DNA from 3 places in the Cupriavidus sp. CuC1 genome. Region 2 is predicted to be linked to each of the others. Evidence: predicted binding sites of a transcription regulator. Region 2 holds the regulator's gene; each other region holds the start of a gene.
What was found. Region 2 encodes LexA, which represses DNA repair genes until DNA is damaged. Its sites were predicted from a motif close to ACTGTATNNNNATACAGT; they were not measured.
Positions count from the first base shown of each region.

Region 1: ACGLHR_RS05575 (PA0069 family radical SAM protein) is a predicted target of LexA. The motif match lies at 3,559-3,576, and genes of this name have one in related genera.
Region 3: imuA (translesion DNA synthesis-associated protein ImuA) is a predicted target of LexA. The motif match lies at 2,686-2,703, and genes of this name have one in related genera.

Region 1 is NZ_JBIUHC010000008.1:118,271-123,647, reverse strand. Features, by position in the region: gene ACGLHR_RS05595 (PQQ-dependent sugar dehydrogenase) at 93-1,226, shown strand; gene ACGLHR_RS05590 (hypothetical protein) at 1,386-1,793, shown strand; gene ACGLHR_RS05585 (NINE protein) at 2,068-2,553, shown strand; gene ACGLHR_RS05580 (LysR family transcriptional regulator) at 2,580-3,482, shown strand; gene ACGLHR_RS05575 (PA0069 family radical SAM protein) at 3,604-4,686, shown strand; gene ACGLHR_RS05570 (Lrp/AsnC ligand binding domain-containing protein) at 4,722-5,225, opposite strand; gene ACGLHR_RS05565 (D-amino acid dehydrogenase) at 5,335-5,377, shown strand, end outside.
Region 2 is NZ_JBIUHC010000062.1:13,499-18,875, forward strand. Features, by position in the region: gene rpsR (30S ribosomal protein S18) at 1-192, opposite strand, end outside; gene priB (primosomal replication protein N) at 196-495, opposite strand; gene rpsF (30S ribosomal protein S6) at 570-944, opposite strand; gene ACGLHR_RS24990 (asparaginase) at 1,046-2,044, opposite strand; gene lexA (transcriptional repressor LexA) at 2,271-2,927, shown strand; gene ACGLHR_RS25000 (hypothetical protein) at 3,036-3,206, shown strand; tRNA gene ACGLHR_RS25005 (tRNA-His) at 3,312-3,387, shown strand; gene ACGLHR_RS25010 (DUF2471 family protein) at 3,679-3,969, shown strand; gene ACGLHR_RS25015 (hypothetical protein) at 3,984-4,250, shown strand; gene ACGLHR_RS25020 (hypothetical protein) at 5,098-5,377, shown strand, end outside.
Region 3 is NZ_JBIUHC010000024.1:47,969-53,345, reverse strand. Features, by position in the region: gene ACGLHR_RS13150 (hypothetical protein) at 1-598, opposite strand, end outside; gene ACGLHR_RS13145 (cytochrome-c peroxidase) at 664-2,037, opposite strand; gene imuA (translesion DNA synthesis-associated protein ImuA) at 2,735-3,439, shown strand; gene ACGLHR_RS13135 (Y-family DNA polymerase) at 3,366-4,829, shown strand; gene ACGLHR_RS13130 (error-prone DNA polymerase) at 4,839-5,377, shown strand, end outside.

The DNA of each region.
Region 1 (5,377 bases), on a different contig from region 2:
ACCAAATTCCGAGGCCAAACAAACACTTAGAGCGATTGACGCGACACCCGGCCACAGGCATCGTGGTGAAAACCCCGACAGGAGAGCGCGCCATGCGTTTTCACCTTCACATTCGCAGCTTCCGGACCCTGCTCGCGAGCACTTTCGCGGCGTCCGTGGCAGCGATCTGGCTCAGCCCCGATGCCAACGCCGCCCTGCCGCTGGAGCAGATCCAGCTGCCGCCAGGCTTTCGCATCGAATTGCTGAGCGCGGAGGTGCCGGAAGCACGTGGCATGACCCTGTCGCCGGGGGGCACGCTCTTTGTCGGCACCCGCGGCGAAGGCAAGGTGTATGCAATCCGCAACCCGCTGGCGCCCGCCCCGAAAATCAGGACCGTCGCCACCGGCCTGACCATGCCGGTAGGCTTGGCCTTCCGCGACGGGGCGCTTTACGCCTCTTCGACCTCGCGGATCGTCCGGCTGGATGACATCGATGCCCGCCTGGACAACCCGCCCAAGCCCGTTGTGGTAAGCGATCGCTTCCCCTCCGAAACGCATCACGGATGGAAGTTTATCGCCTTTGGCCCGGATGGCTATCTCTATGTGCCGGTCGGCGCCCCCTGCAATATCTGCGCACCCGACGAAAACCGCTACGCCAACATCATGAAGATGAAGCCCGACGGCACCGACTTGCAGGTCGTGGCCAAGGGGGTGCGCAATTCGGTGGGCTTCGACTGGCACCCGGCCACCCGCCAGCTCTGGTTCACCGACAACGGGCGCGACATGCTGGGGGACGATGTGCCCGACGACGAGCTCAACCGGGTGACACGGGCCGGCCAGCACTTCGGCTACCCGTACTGCCACGCCGGCAGCGTTGCCGACCCGGAGTTCGGCAAGCAGCGCGCCTGCTCCGAGTTCGAGCCGCCGGTGGCAAAGCTGGGCGCCCACGTCGCCGCGCTCGGCATGCGCTTCTATACCGGCACGCAATTCCCCGCCGAATACCGCAACAACATTTTCATTGCCGAGCACGGCAGCTGGAACCGAACCAAGCCGATCGGCTACCGCATCGTCCGGGTGGTGCTGAACGAGCGCGGCCAGGCGGTGCGCCAGGAGGTGTTCGCGCAAGGCTGGCTGCAGGGCGACAAACCCTGGGGCCGGCCCGTCGATGTCCAGGTTGCCCCGGACGGCTCACTGCTGGTCAGCGACGACATGGCGGGCGCGGTATATCGCATCCGCTACGCACCCTGAACCCTTGCCGCTCTCGGGATACGGCGCGGCTCTCGGGACAGTAGCGAAACAATCCGTTACACCGGTAACGGCTTTAGCATAGGCGCGCCGAAGACGCGTGCGTACCATGAACCCATATCTCGAACAACCTCACCACGCGACAGGATACTGGGATTCCGCATGCTCCCCCGCACCCTCCTGCGCGACTCGGTGGCTGGCATCCTGTTGGCCGTTTCTTTGCTCGGCCTCACTGCTGTCAGCCATGCACAGGTCGCGTTTTGGCAACATAGCCGGCCCGAAGGCCGGAATGTGAGCAATGCGCAAAGCCAGCCTGGCCAGGGCGCATGGGCGATGGCGAGCGTACGCGCTGAACGGCAAGACCATGTGCGGGCCCAGATCGAACGAATGGAAGCCCGCGCGCGCGCCGATGACCGCCTGAATGGCCGCCCCCAGCCGCCCCAGGAACGCGGCGATGAACGCAACCGGCAGCCCGATCGCAATATGCAAGGCGACAACGGGCGCGGCGAGCAGCGCAGCTCCGGCATGGGCCCGGGCTGGCAAGCGCGCGGACGAGACGGCGGCCGCTAGGCACGCCGGCCCCCTCCCCACTTTTCTTTCTGGCTGATTGCCCTGCCCGCGGCGATCAGCGCTGCTCCGCCTTGCTTCCCCCTCCTCGACGATGTGCCGCGAAAGGAACTCTCGCGGGTATTGCTCGTCCGACGCGTATAGCCTCCTGCCTTGCTCGGCCGGCGTTCGCTCGCGTTTTCCGCCAGCGTACAATGAGCGCCGACGCCAGCCTGACTGGCACTCACCTGAGTTTGCGTCGGCCGCCCCTGCCGGCCATTAACCTAGCTGTCGCCCCATGCCTGCCGCCACCCAAGTTTCAGCCCCCGCTACCCCCAAGCCGCTTCAGGGCAAATCCAAACTGATCACGGTCGCACTGGCCTTCCTGTTCGGCACCGTGGGCCTGCATCGCTTCTACCTAGGTGGCTTGCGCGATAAATTTGCCTGGGCGCACCTGCTGGCGGCACTCGCCGGGGTCATCGGCGTCATGTCGATGCAGACGGGCGCCGGCTCGCCGGCCCTGAACTGGACCTTCGCCATTGCCGGCGGCACGTCGGTAATCAGCGCGTTCCTGGCGGCCATCGTGTATGGCCTGCGCCCCGACGATAAATGGGATGCCCGCTTCAACCCGCATGGCACGCCGACTCGTTCGGGCTGGCCCGTCGTGATCCTGGTCATCCTGTCCCTGCTGATCGGTACGGGCCTGTTGATGGCAGGCCTGGCCATCAGTTTCCAGACCTTCTTCGAATCCCAGGTCGAAGCCGCGCGCGCCTTGTCGCAGTAAGCCCCAGGCCCCGCGCCCCAGCGCCGATGCACTTCGACCTGCTGGACATCGCCGTGTTCGTGCGCGCAGCGTCGCTGGGCAACCTCTCGGCCGCGGCGCGCGATCTCGGGCTGTCCACCTCCTCGGCCAGCAGCCGCCTGGCGCAACTCGAGCAGCAACTCGGCGCGCGGCTGCTGCACCGGACCACGCGCCGCATCTCCCTGACCGGCGAGGGCGAGCGCTTCCTCGAACATGCCGCGCAATTGCTCGACACGGCCGACCAGGCCGCGCAGTCGGTAGGCCACGGCGCGCAAGCGCCCCAGGGGCAGCTGCGGGTCACAGTGCCCGCCTCCTTCGGCCGCCAGCACGTCTCGCCGGCCATTCCCGCCTTCCTCGCTGCCTATCCCGGCCTGACACTGGACCTGCGCCTGATCGACCAGGTGATCGGCCTGGTCGAGGCCGGCGTTGACGTGGCATTGCGCATGGGCGCGTTGCCGGACTCATCCCTGGTAGCACGCCCCCTGGCCCCGAGCCATCGCACCGTTTGCGCTTCGCCCGCCTATCTCGCCGCGCACGGCACGCCCCGGCACCCGGAAGACCTGCGCAACCACAATTGCATCGTGCTGGGCGACCAGGCCTCCTGGCAGTTCGACACGGCGCTGGGCAAGACCGCGGTGGCGGTCACCGGCAACCTGCGCACGGACAATGGCGAAGTCATCCGGGATGCGATCCTGGCTGGCATGGGGCTGGCGCTCAAGTCCACCTGGGATGTTGGCCCCCACTTGCGCAGCGGTGCGCTGGTCAGCGTGCTCCCCGATTACCCGGTGCTGCCGGCCGTGTCGATCTGGGCGGTCTATCCCAGCCGTCGCCAGGTCCCCGCGAAGACACACGCGTTTATCGATTTCTTTGCCGCGCGCTTCGGCGCCCCACCCTACTGGGACTGCCCCTAGGCAGGGTCTTCCGCCTATTCAGCCTCCTCTGCCTCTTCGGCCCGGTAAAAACACGCCTTGGCTGTTTACGCGAAACACTGTATAAATATACAGTACCAACCGTAGCCGCAGGACCGCCGACGTGACGACCCGACCTCCCTCCTCCAGCCCGCTGAAAGGCCGGGCGGCGCGCTCGAACGATGTCAGCCGGTTCGACGCCTGGACCCGCGAGCGGGTCGCCGATGAGTCCCAAGCCTTCGATGAGCCAGAGACACCCCAGATCCAGACCATTGTCTTTACGGAGAAGGCCAAGCGCATCATTTCGCGCAACCAGTCGCCAGACCTGCCGTTCGACGCGTCCATCAATCCGTACCGCGGATGCGAGCATGGCTGCATCTATTGCTATGCCCGGCCCAGCCATGCCTATCTGGGGCTTTCGCCGGGCCTCGACTTCGAAACCCGCCTGTACGCAAAAGACAACGCCGCCGCCCTGCTCGCGGCCGAGCTGGCTCACCGCAACTATGTACCGACGGTAATCGCGCTGGGAGCCAATACCGACCCTTACCAGCCCATCGAGCGGGATCTCAAGATCACGCGCGGCATCCTGGAAGTGCTGGAGCGGTTCAACCATCCGGTGGCCATCACGACCAAGTCGGGCGTGGTCACGCGCGACATCGACATCCTGCAGCGCATGGCGGCCAAGAACCTGATCCGGGTCCATATGTCGGTCACGTCGCTCAAGAATGAAATCGCCCGCACGCTGGAGCCCCGCGCCAGCGCGCCGGCGCGCCGCCTGGCCGCCATCGCAGCCCTGAGCAAGGCCGGCATTCCGGTGGGGGTGATGGTGGCGCCGGTCATTCCGAGCCTGACCGATCCGGAAATGGAGTCCATCCTCGAGGCGGCAGCCAAGGCCGGGGCGAAAACGGCGGCGTATATCCTGCTGCGCCTGCCGCGCGAGGTGGAGCAGCTGTTCTCCGAGTGGCTGGCCACCTACCATCCGCTGCGCGCCCGGCATGTGGAGAGCCTGGTCGCGCAAATGCGCGGGGGCCAGGCCTACGACTCCCGGTTTGGCACGCGCATGACCGGCACGGGCATCTTTGCCGAACTGCTGCGCAAGCGCTTCAAGCTCGCCTGCCAGCGCTTCGGGCTTAATGCCGAGCGCCATCCCCTGACCACCGAGCATTTTTCCCGGGCGAGCGCCGCGCCGCAGATGTCGCTGTTCTAGGCCGTGTTGCCAGATACAGCAGGGCCAGCGCGGCTTCAGGCGTGCGGGGTCTTCTCGTCGACCGCGATCGCCAGCGTTTCCTTGATCTCTTCCATCACCACGTAGCTCTTGGACTGCGCGGCGCCCGGCAACTGCAGCAGGATGTCGCCCAGCAGGCGGCGATACTCGCCAATCTCGCGGATGCGGGCCTTGATCAGGTAGTCGAAATCGCCCGAGACCAGATGGCACTCAAGTACCTCCGGGATGCGCGACACCTCGCGGCGAAACTGCTCGAACATATTGCCGGACTTGTTGCCCAGCGAGATCTCGACAAACACCAGCAGGCCGCTGCCGAGCAGCGCGGGATTCAGGCGCGCGTAATAGCCCATGATGACGCCGTCGCGCTCCATGCGCTTGACCCGCTCGATGCATGGCGTGATGGTCAGGCCGACCGCTTCCGCCAGTTCCTTCATCGACATGCGCCCGTCCGCCTGGAGCAAGGCCAGGATCTTCCGATCCAGCCGGTCCAGGCTGCGCACGGGCTGACGACTTGTTCTCATTAGTTCTTCCTGTTTCCCTGAAAATTACGACAACTATGACTACCAATATTTCAATAGTATAGATGTAAATACTTTATCCATTCTATTTCTTGGTTGCGAGCTTCCGACTATGCGCGTTCTCGTTCTTGGCAGTGGCGTAATTGGCGTTACCA
Region 2 (5,377 bases):
CTTGGTGCCGGTCAGGCGGGCCGGCGTGATCTTGCCGTTGTCGCCGATGAAATCCTTCAGGGTGTCCAGATCCTTGTAGTCGATCTGTTCCACGCCAGCCACGGTGAAGCGGCAGAAGCGCTTACGCTTGAACAGCGGGTTTTGCTGTTGGAAGCGCTTCTTGTTCTTGTTGTCACGTTTGACGAATGCCATGATTCAATCCTTTTCGAATGCTTTACATCCAGTGATGTGAAAGACGAGAGCCTTGCTGTTGCGATGCTTGCGGGCCAGGAATCCTTCGCAGTCGAGCATCGCGCCGAGCGGGGTACGCTCAAGCCGCTGGCCGATCTGACCGATTCCCATGGCGGCGATGGCGAACTCCACCTGCCTGGGCGTTTGCGCCTCGACCGTCTCGCCCGCGTACTGCAAGATGCAGTTGACCACGGGGACCCCGGCCGGGGTGTAACGCAAGGCATCGCGTTCCGCGAGCGTTGCGCAGAGCCTTAACTGGTTCAACGCACTCTCCCGCACCGATGCCCGCACTTGCCGCCGCGGCGATCAACGCCCGCGGCAACCACAACTGTCCGCACTTAGGCGGCCTGGACTTCGCTGGTCTGTTGCGCGGCCTTGCGAGCTTCTTCGCGCTGCACTTCCTTCATCATCGGGGACGGTGCGGTTTCAGCCTTCTTGGTCTGAACGATGAGGTGGCGCAGCACTGCATCGTTGAACTTGAACGCGTGTTCGAGTTCAGCCAGGGTTTCCTTGCCGCATTCGATGTTCAGGCAAACGTAGTGAGCCTTGGCCAGCTTCTGGATCATGTAGGCCATCTGACGGCGACCCCAGTCTTCCACGCGGTGGATCTGGCCTTCCTGGGACGTGACCAGCGTCTTGTAACGCTCGATCATGGCCGGGACTTGTTCGCTCTGGTCCGGATGGACGATAAATACGATTTCGTAATGACGCATTGACGCTCCTTTTGGATAAGCTGCCCGAGCGCCATGTCCGGTGCAGCAAGGTTGAATAGCCTTAAAGTATAGCGTGCTTTTGCCACCGGGGGCAAGCCGCCTCAGTGTTCGGCGAACAGCGCCTGCAGCGCCGCCGGATCCTTTGCCAGTCCTGGCTCCGCAGCCAGGGCCAGGGCCAGGAGCACGCGCGCCTTGTAAGGATTGAGGTCGCCGGCAGAAACAAAGACACCCGACGCCGGCCGGGGAGGCGCAGGAATCGCCACATGCCCTGCCCCTGTGCGCGAACTGCGCACGACCGCCACCCCCGCGCCGGCCGCATCGACCAACGCCTCCACCAGCGACTGGTGGACCGAACCATTGCCGGCAGCCGCCACCACCAGGCCCGACACGCCCGCCTGCGCCAAGGCATCCACCACGATCCGACCCGGCTCCGCATAACTAGCCAGGATCTCGACCTGCGGCCACACGGAAGGCACCGGCCAGGCCTTGGCCGGCAAGCGGCCAGCGGTGCGCACGAAGCGCACCAGATTGTCCTGCACAAAACCAAGCGGCCCGGACACCGGCGACACAAAAGCATTCACCGCCGACGTGTGCGCCTTCACCACATCGCGCCCCGCATGAATCTCCTGGTTGATCACCAGCAGCACGCCCTTGCCCGCCGCATCAGCGTCAGCTGCCACGCGCACCGCATCCAGCAGGTTCAACGGGCCATCCGCCGACAACGAGGTCGAAGGCCGCATGGCAGCTGTCAGCACCACCGGCACCGTGCCCACGCAAGCCAGGTGCAGCAGCATGGCCGTTTCTTCCAGGGTATCGGTGCCGTGCGTAATGACAATGCCCGACACATCGGGCTGCGCGGACCAGAATGTCACGCGCTCCACCAGCCTGGACCACAGCGCGAACGACATGTCTTTGCTATCTACCTGAGCCACCTGCTCCGCCTCGACCCGCGCCACCGCGCCCAGCGCCGGCACCGCATCGAGCAGCGCAGTCACCGGCACCGTGGCCGCCTGGTACTTCGCGCTGCTGGCTGGATTGGAAGAAGAACCGGCAATGGTGCCGCCGGTAGCGAGCACGACAACACGAGGCAGGAGAGACATGGCGGGAAAGTGGTCGAGAGCCAGGAAGGTTGAACAGCGCACAACGCAAGACGCTTCGGGTGCCGCGGATTGTAACCCTCCACCCACTCTTCACGGCACGCGCCAGGACCCGTGGGACGCACCTGTCAATGCGCAAACTCCCAAAATTCCGCTTGCACTTCACTCGATACTGTATAAAATCACAGCATACTGTTTAAACATACAGTGCTTTCAAACACCGGCGACCATGGCGACCCTGACACCGCGACAGCAGCAGATTTTCGACTTGATCCGCAGCAGCCTCCAGCACACGGGCTTCCCGCCCACGCGCGCCGAGATCGCCGCCAAGTTCGGCTTCTCCTCACCCAACGCAGCCGAGGAACACTTACGTGCCCTGGCCCGCAAAGGCGTGATCGAGCTCACCCCCGGCGCCTCGCGCGGCATCCGCCTCAAGGTCTCGCGCAGCGACTCCGAGCTACCCGACCAGTTCTCCCTGCCCATGGCCGGCGTAATGCAGCTGACGCTGCCGCTGGTCGGGCGCGTCGCAGCCGGCAGCCCGATCCTCGCCGCCGAACACATCGACCGCCAATACCAGGTCGACGCCTCGGTCTTCGACGTGCAGCCTGATTACCTCCTCCGGGTGCGTGGCCTCAGCATGCGCGACGCCGGCATCCTCGACGGCGACCTGCTTGCCGTCAAACGCGCCAGCGAAGCCGCCAACGGCAAGATCGTCGTCGCCCGCCTGGGCGACGACGTCACCGTGAAGCGCCTAAACCGCCGCGGCGACACCATCGAGCTGATCGCCGAGAACCCCGACTTCCCCAGCATCATCGTGCAAGCCGGCCGCGAAGAGTTCTCACTGGAAGGCATCGCCGTCGGCCTGATCCGCCCCGGCGCCTTCTGACGAGTGCGGCTGAGGCGGGCGAACCCCGATCAAGCCGACACCCGATTGTGCCAACGCGCCCGCGTAGCGGGTACCGCTAACTGTTGTTGCAAGTCACCAGGTGTAGCCATGCTGCCAGCCAACCGCCTCTCCGCCCGCCGCCCCGTCAAGCCCGTGCCCTTCCGCCAATCCAAAGGCGTTCGCATCTACCAGGGCGCGCAACGACGCACCATGGTCGGCAGCATGGCCGCGATCTGCCGAATGCTTGAGCTGGAGGATTCCTCCAAGCTCGGCGTTTAAGCAGGCGGCACAGAAAAAAATTTGTGCAGAGTACTAGCCATCCGGCTTTTGGCATTGTATGATCTTGTTCTTCGTTGTTCGGCACTTAGCTGAACGGCATCGACGGTGGCTGTAGCTCAGTTGGTAGAGTCCAGGATTGTGATTCCTGTCGTCGTGGGTTCGAGTCCCATCAGCCACCCCAGAATTCTTTTTAGTATCAACGACTTGCGCACCATCTAGTCGTTTCACGATACGAACTTTCCCACGGAAAGCGAAATTTTCCCACGGCGCCCCTGGCGCCGTTTTCGTTTTCGGCATTCTGCCCTCCCTAGCCCCGCCTCCATTTCCGCAAAGCCCAAGCAGCGCCCCAGGGTTGCTCCTCCATCTCGCTAGTCACAGTTCCACTGTATATCCATACAGTTAACTCAGCCTTCACAGGTTCGCCTTGCGCGCCCCCTATACTGTATATCCATACAGCTCTTGGGAATCCACCATGCTCGCCCTCACCGCCGCAGAATCAGCCATCGTTGAAGCCTTACCGCCAATCATCGCCCGCTATCGTGAGGCGGGGATTCTGACCTGGCGCCTCCTCCACCAGATCGAAGAGGAAGTACTCGCCGTCGTTTCGGCCACCGGCCTTGTGCCACAGTTTGCCCTGGGGATGGTGAAAGCCCCGTCTATCCTCGGGTACCCGAAAGACGACCGGCCGGCCGATTTCACTGGCCACGATGTCCGCCCAATCACCTTCGGCGCGATCGTGGATGCCTGGAAGAACGTTCACTAAGGAGCGCGCCGAACATGCCCGCCATGACCTACCAGGCCGAGTCGATCTTCCTCGAGTCCGAATTCCTCCCGGGCGACGTGGCCGAGCTGCGCCTGCCCTGCGAAACCGTCACCGTGACAGCTGATGCCGTGACGATCCAAGGCATCGAAACGCGGCACATCCAGGCGATGGCATGGTTGGCCGAGTACCTGTCGTTCGACGCCGGCCGGGAGCACCACCGGCTCAGGGTGGCTCGGCCGATCGTGAAGCCGCCGCTACGCGCGAGATTCCCGCGGGTGTAGTGCGGTAGGTGGGGCGCTCGAGCCGGGCGGCAGCCGTTTTCTGGGCCCCCACCCAACCACCACCCGGCGAGCGCAATGCAGCGTAGCATTCGGCGCGGAATGTATTGGCCCTACCAACGAGGGATTCACAGAACAAACAAGGCGCCGATATATGGGAATGGAGAATCAGCGATGTAGATACGGCCCGACCAGCCACACTCGCCCTACCCCACATAACCGGAACTCTCGATGGCATCGCGAAGCACAAAGCGGCCGCAAAACAAGTGCGCGTCCTGCAACTACACCTGGTACCCACGAGGAAAGGAACTATCGGCCAAATGCCCGAAGTGCGGAAGCTACCGAAACCAAGGTAGTCAGTGTCGGCGTGATCGGGCTCATTGTCGCGAGCGCCCTCCTGCTAGCCTTCCTCGCTCTTGGGGATAAATCCAAGAAGCCAGAGCCAACCGGCCAAACTGAGACAGGAGCTACTGCAACGGAAATTGCACCTGCCCCACCCATGGACCCACCGAGTCAGCAAGACACGCTTCGGACACGAGGACTGTTTTCGGATACCTCGGTTAGCCCCGGCCCGTCGGCTCAGCCCTCCGCCTATCAGCCTCCCCCCTCGCAGCGGCAGTCGGTAGGCACCACCGTGGCGCCCGTGCTTCAGCCATCCGAGGCAAAGCCAGTGCCCTTGCAACCAACTCAATCCCGGGACCCTTTTACAACGGGAGGCTGAGTTGCTAGGGAGTCATAGGCGCGTTGACTAGCTAACCTGCCGGGATCCTGAGCGTGCCCGCAACTTCATGCGACCATACCCACCAGAACTGATGGACGCCGCGCCGGCGCCGCGAACCGGGAGAAGTTTATGACCACGAAGAATCCACAACCGGACGAGTATGCAAAAGAGATTGCGCATCGTAGGGAAGTGCGCGAATTGCTCACGGAATGGTGGGAGCGGTTGAACTTATTGTCGTCCACTTGGGACCTGGAGACCGGGAAGCATCTAGTTGTCCTCAGTGCAGCCGGGTTCGCTGGCGTATCAACCCTGCTGGCAGGAAACAAGCCACTCACCCCGCAATGGTTGGGGCCGGCTACCCTACTTGGCTATGGTTTCGCCGTGCTGCTGGCCGTGGTCAATATGTATT
Region 3 (5,377 bases), on a different contig from region 2:
CCGCGCCTTCGATCACCCGAGCGATAATCGGAAACACGCGTCGCACGTCGGGCGAGCTGGTCCACGGCGCTGGATCGATCTTGTACGTGAACGTCACTACGGTCTTCGTCTTGCCGTCGCGCGTGAGTGGAGGTTCCCAGCCGATGATCCGGTCGAGCAACAGCTTCGCCACGCAGAAGTCGGCCGAATGCGTGATGCGACTCGTCGCCGTTGCAATGATCACCGGCTCGTGCAGGTAGTATTTCATGCCTTCCGCGGTCAGCGCATATTCGCGCGCTCTCAGCATCACGGTGCCGTCGTCGGTCTTGCGGATGACCATTGTGTCCTTCGAGGTGACGAGGCCAAGCTTTTCGAGCACAGGCATCTGCACCGCGTCGCGGTCTCCCACCTGCGGCTCCACGCTGGTCACGTCGATCGGCCAGTCGTACTTCGCGAGGCACAGGTTGCCCCGATGCGCGAGATAGTCGTTGAGCGCAGCGGTGAGATTCGTCATGTCAGCCGCCTGCATGTCGTGGCAGCCGGCAAGCAGGAAGCTGCCCGCAGCGCACGCCGCGCTGATCGCGGTCCGGACATACACGGTGTGTTGCTTTATCGCCATCGTGTTCTATTCGTTCAAGCCGTGCGAACCCGACAGAACCGCGCCATGACCTTGAGCGCGTCGGCTCAGTTAACGCAGGGCCCGCTGGTCGGTCGGCTGGCCGACAGCTGGTATCCGTCGGTCAGCGTGCCGAGGAAGCAGACCAAGTCCCGCACCTGCTGCTCGGTCATCGGTGGCGTCGAGCCGGCAGGGCGGCCGTCGAGCGGCACCTGCGTATCGATGTTGCCCCGATACGCCGAGGGCAGATCGTTGAACTTCTGAACGGTGCCGCCCGTGTATTGCGTCGTTACCAGCCCGTAGGTTAGGAAGTTCGGCGACGGCGTTGCAAGGGGCCTCCCGCCAACCGTCGGATACCAGATCTCAGGGTTCGTATCGCGCGTGTTGTAGAAGTGCACGACCTGCAGCAGCGAATGCATCACGCCGTTATGGAAGAACGCCTGGCGTGTGGCCACGTTGCGTAGCGTCGGGGTCTTAAACAGCCCGCAATATACGTCCGGCGCACCCGGCGAGCGCGGCATGTGATCCGTGCGTTCCGGCCCGCACAGGCCCATGTCGAAATACGTGGAATCTGCGTTCGCCGCGATCTCCGGATTGCGCGGCACGCCGATCGCCTCGAACATGAAGTCGGTGAAGAGCGCACTGCTGCCGTTGAAGCCCGCGCCGGGGTAGTGGCACGCGGCGCAGTTGCCGCTGTGGGCATTGCTGAACACGATCGCCCCCCGCATTTCGGCGGCCGTGAGCGTGCCGCCGATCTTGTTCTGCGCATACAGATCGTACTTGCTGCTGTACGGGTGGAAGCTTGGCTCTTCGATCTGATATGCCTGCAGCGCTTGCCCGATGTCGTTGAACGCCGTGGTCGTATCGTTGAACACGTTTGCCCCGAACGCTTGTCGGAAGGGCGCCGCGGTTGGACCGGCTTGCACAGCAGCCACCACGGCGGCCGGCGAAGCGTTGTCCATCTCGACCGGATTGAGTAGCGGCACGGCGGCCTGCACTGCAAGCGTATCGGCACGGCCGTCCCACATGAAACCACCGCCGGGGCTTGGGAGGCTCACGCCGTCCGGATTGACTGCCGAATCCGAATATGCCGGCGTGGTTTCTTTATAACGCAGCGATGGCACCGCGCGCGTACCTGGAGACTGCAGGTCGGGCCCGCCCAACTGCACCGCGAGGCTGTTCGGCGGCCCGTACGCGTAGCCAGGATCATGGCAGGTTGCGCATGACATCTTGCCCGAGCCTGAAAGAGTCTTGTCGAAGAAGAGCTGGCGGCCGACTTGGGCTACGAGGCTGAGCGTGGCGGTCGACGGCGACAGTGATGACCCACCTGGCGCAGAGGTGTCCGAGCCCGACGACAACGCGGGGCTCGATCCGCCACCGCTGCGGCAGGCAGTCAAAGCGAGCGCGAGCGCCCACAGCGCGCTGGCAATCAGTTTGCGCATCTCGGATTCCTTTCGGGCGACACTCGATACATCGCTGCAGTTCGGATCACGCTTGACCACAGTGCTGGCGCGCAGACGACCTTGCACGCGAATTGCCTCTTGACTCTCTTGAAGATAGGTAGCGAGATCCGACGAGGCAAGTAAGGTCGGGCGACGTCCCGAGTCAGAACGTGCGAAAGGGCACATTTGCAATAGTTAGCGTCCGATTCGCGCGATTTTCCGGCGGTTGAGAAAGCAGCAGCGACCAGGGCAGCAAGACGACTCCTACATTTTGCTTACTCGCGCAACTTCGACCATGAACTCGATCGAGATCCGCTCCCGTTATGTCATAGGCTTTCCTGAGTAATCGAAGCCAGGCCCTACATCAACTGCGGTAGCCATGTAATTACCCAATAGCGTGCGTTAGACGCGGATGGCCGCTTCGAGCAGCTCAGCGGCCGATGTCCACTATTGCAACAAACGTCGCATTTGGGTCGAAAGCGCCCGTCCATCATCCCCTTTGAGCAACACGCGCTTGCATGGGCTGCGCGGCAATCCAGCTAAGTCCGGTTTTCAATCCAGCAAAGCGCGCACCTAGTCCGGCCAATTCCGGGTACGCACAAATGGATGGGTGCGCCTCGTAAATCACATTAATCTCGGGTCGCGCATACTGTATAAATATACAGTACACTGGCTCTTAGCTACCCACGAACCAGCCATGGCCTGCCCTGCCCCCGAATCCATCCACCCCGCCCTCTGGCGAGCCTCGCAGTTGGCTCGGGCCGCCGGTCGCACTGTAGCGACCGGTTATCCCGACCTGGCCCGCGAATTGCCAGGCGGCGGCTGGCCAACCGGCACGCTGGTCGAGTTCCTGATCAGGCAGGCGGGCGTGGGCGAAATGCGGCTGCTTCGACCTGCCATCGTCGAGGTATCCAAGCGGCCCATCGCCCTGATTCAGCCGCCACATACCCCTCAGGCTTTGGCCCTGGCCAACTGGGGGCTGCCTCCGCAACAGTTACTCTGGATTCGCAGCCAGCGCACGGCAGACGCGCTATGGGCTGCCGAGCAGCTCTTACGCGCCGGGACCTGCGGTGCCGTGCTGTTCTGGCAGCAGCACGTCCGCAATGATGCTCTGCGCCGCCTACACCTCGCAGCGCAGTCCGGCGAAACCCTGTTCTGCCTGATGCGGCCGCTGGCCTGCGCGCGTGACGCCTCACCGGCGCCGCTGCGCATCGGCATCGCGCCGGCCGCCGGCGGCGTCGAACTCACCTTCATCAAGCGGCGCGGTCCGCAGCAAGATAAGTCTCTGCTCGTCTCGCTGGAGCCGTCGCCGATCCTGCTTCACCGTCATGTTGCGCCTCTGGATTTGCCTGCACCTGCCCTCCCTATCCCTCGAAGTGTTCCGGCCGAGCTGGTCCACTGAGCTCGCCGTGGCGGTGCTGGAGAAGGAACGGGTTCATCTTGCTTCGCGCATGGCGATACAGGCGGGCATTCGCCTGCAGATGCGCCGTGGCGGTGTGCTGACGATGGCCCCGCAGACGCTCCTCTACGACCGGGCGCCGGCGAAAGAGGCCGAGGCCTTGCGGGCGGTGGCCATGGCGCTGCTGCAGTTCTCGCCGAACGTGGTCGAAGCGGAAGAGGCCTCGGTACTGGTCGAGGTGTCGACCAGCCTGCGGCTGTTCGGTGGTGGGCCCAAGATGCGCCGCCGGATCCGGGACACGGCTCGGGCGCTTGGCTTCACGACGGCGCTCGGTTGCGCGCCCACCGCGCAAGGGGCGTGGCTGCTGGCGCGCGCCGGCGGCGGTACCGCGCTGAAGGCCGAGTCACTGGAACGCCAGGTTGCTGGGCTGTCCGTCGGCACCCTGCCACCGGCACGCCCCTATCTCGAATGGCTGGATGGACTGGGCTGCCGCACGCTGGGCGACGTTCGCCGACTGCCCCGGGCCGGCCTGCAGCGGCGCTGCGGTCAGGCACTCAACGAGGCCATGGATCGCGCCCTCGGTCAGGCGCCAGAAGTGTTCGATTGGATCGAGGCGCCGCCCACATTCAGCGCACGGGTCGAGCTGCCGGATCGCATCGAGCATGCCGAAGCCACCCTGCTCTATTCCCGCAGCCTGATCGTGCAGATGATCGGCTGGCTGACGGCCCATCAGCTGGCGGTGACGAAGATCACGCTCGAACTGCAGCACGAGCGCGGTCGGGAAGCCCTGCCACCAACGGTAATTGAGATCGCACTGGCCGAGCCGACCTGGAGCGAGGACCACCTGTTGCGACTGCTACGTGAGCGTCTGGCGCAATTGCAGGTCGACGCGCCGATGATAGCCGTGCGCCTGACCGTGACCGACGTCCAGGCCAAGGCACCCCCCAGCGAAACCTTGTTCCCGGAGCCCGGCGGCACGCCGGAGGACCAAGCTCGCGTGATGGAATTGCTGACGGCGCGACTTGGCGCCGACAATATCCTGCGCCCCGAGATGCGGGCGGACTATCGTCCCGAAGTCGCCAATGCCTGGGTGCCGGCCGTCGGCAAGCCTGGACCTGCTGTCGACGCACCGCGGCTGCCGCGCCCAAGCTGGTTATTGGACAAGCCGATCGCATTGCTGATCCGCGATCATCGGCCGTTCTACGGCTCGCCGCTGCGGCTGGTCTCCCCGCCGGAGCGCATCGAGGCGGGATGGTGGGCGGGCGAGGTGGTGACGCGCGATTATTACGTGGCCGAGGGCCGGGATCACGCGCATTACTGGGTGTACCAGGAGCGTATGGGTAGCCGTGAGGGCGACGAGGCGCGGTGGTACCTGCACGGCCTGTTCGGGTGAGGCAACGCCATGGATTCCCTGCTGACCGGCGGCGGCCTACCCGACTACGCCGAGCTCCATTGCCTCTCGAATTTCTCGTTCCTTGACAGTGCTTCGCGCGCCGAGGAACTGGTCGAGCGCGCGGTCGAACTCGGTTACAGCGCCCTGGCCATCACGGACGAATGTTCGCTGGCAGGCATCGTCCGCGCCCACACCGAGGCCAAGAAACACGGCCTCAAGCTGCTGGTCGGCGCCTTCTTCCGGCTGGTCAATGCCGACGGCAGCCCGGCTGTCTCCTTCATCGCGATCGCGCGCAATCGCGAAGGCTACGGCAACCTATGCGAGCTCATCACGCTGGCCCGCACGCGGACTGCCAAGGGCGCCTACCTGCTGACTCCGCGCGACCTGGATGCACCCGAGGCACCCTACGCGCACCTGAGGGGCTTGCCCGACTGCACCCTCATCTTCACACCGGACTACTGCACACCGGCGGACCGGCTAAATAGCCAGGCCGCCTGGATCACCGCCACGTTCGCCGGACGCGCGTGGATCAGCCTGAGCCTGTTGTA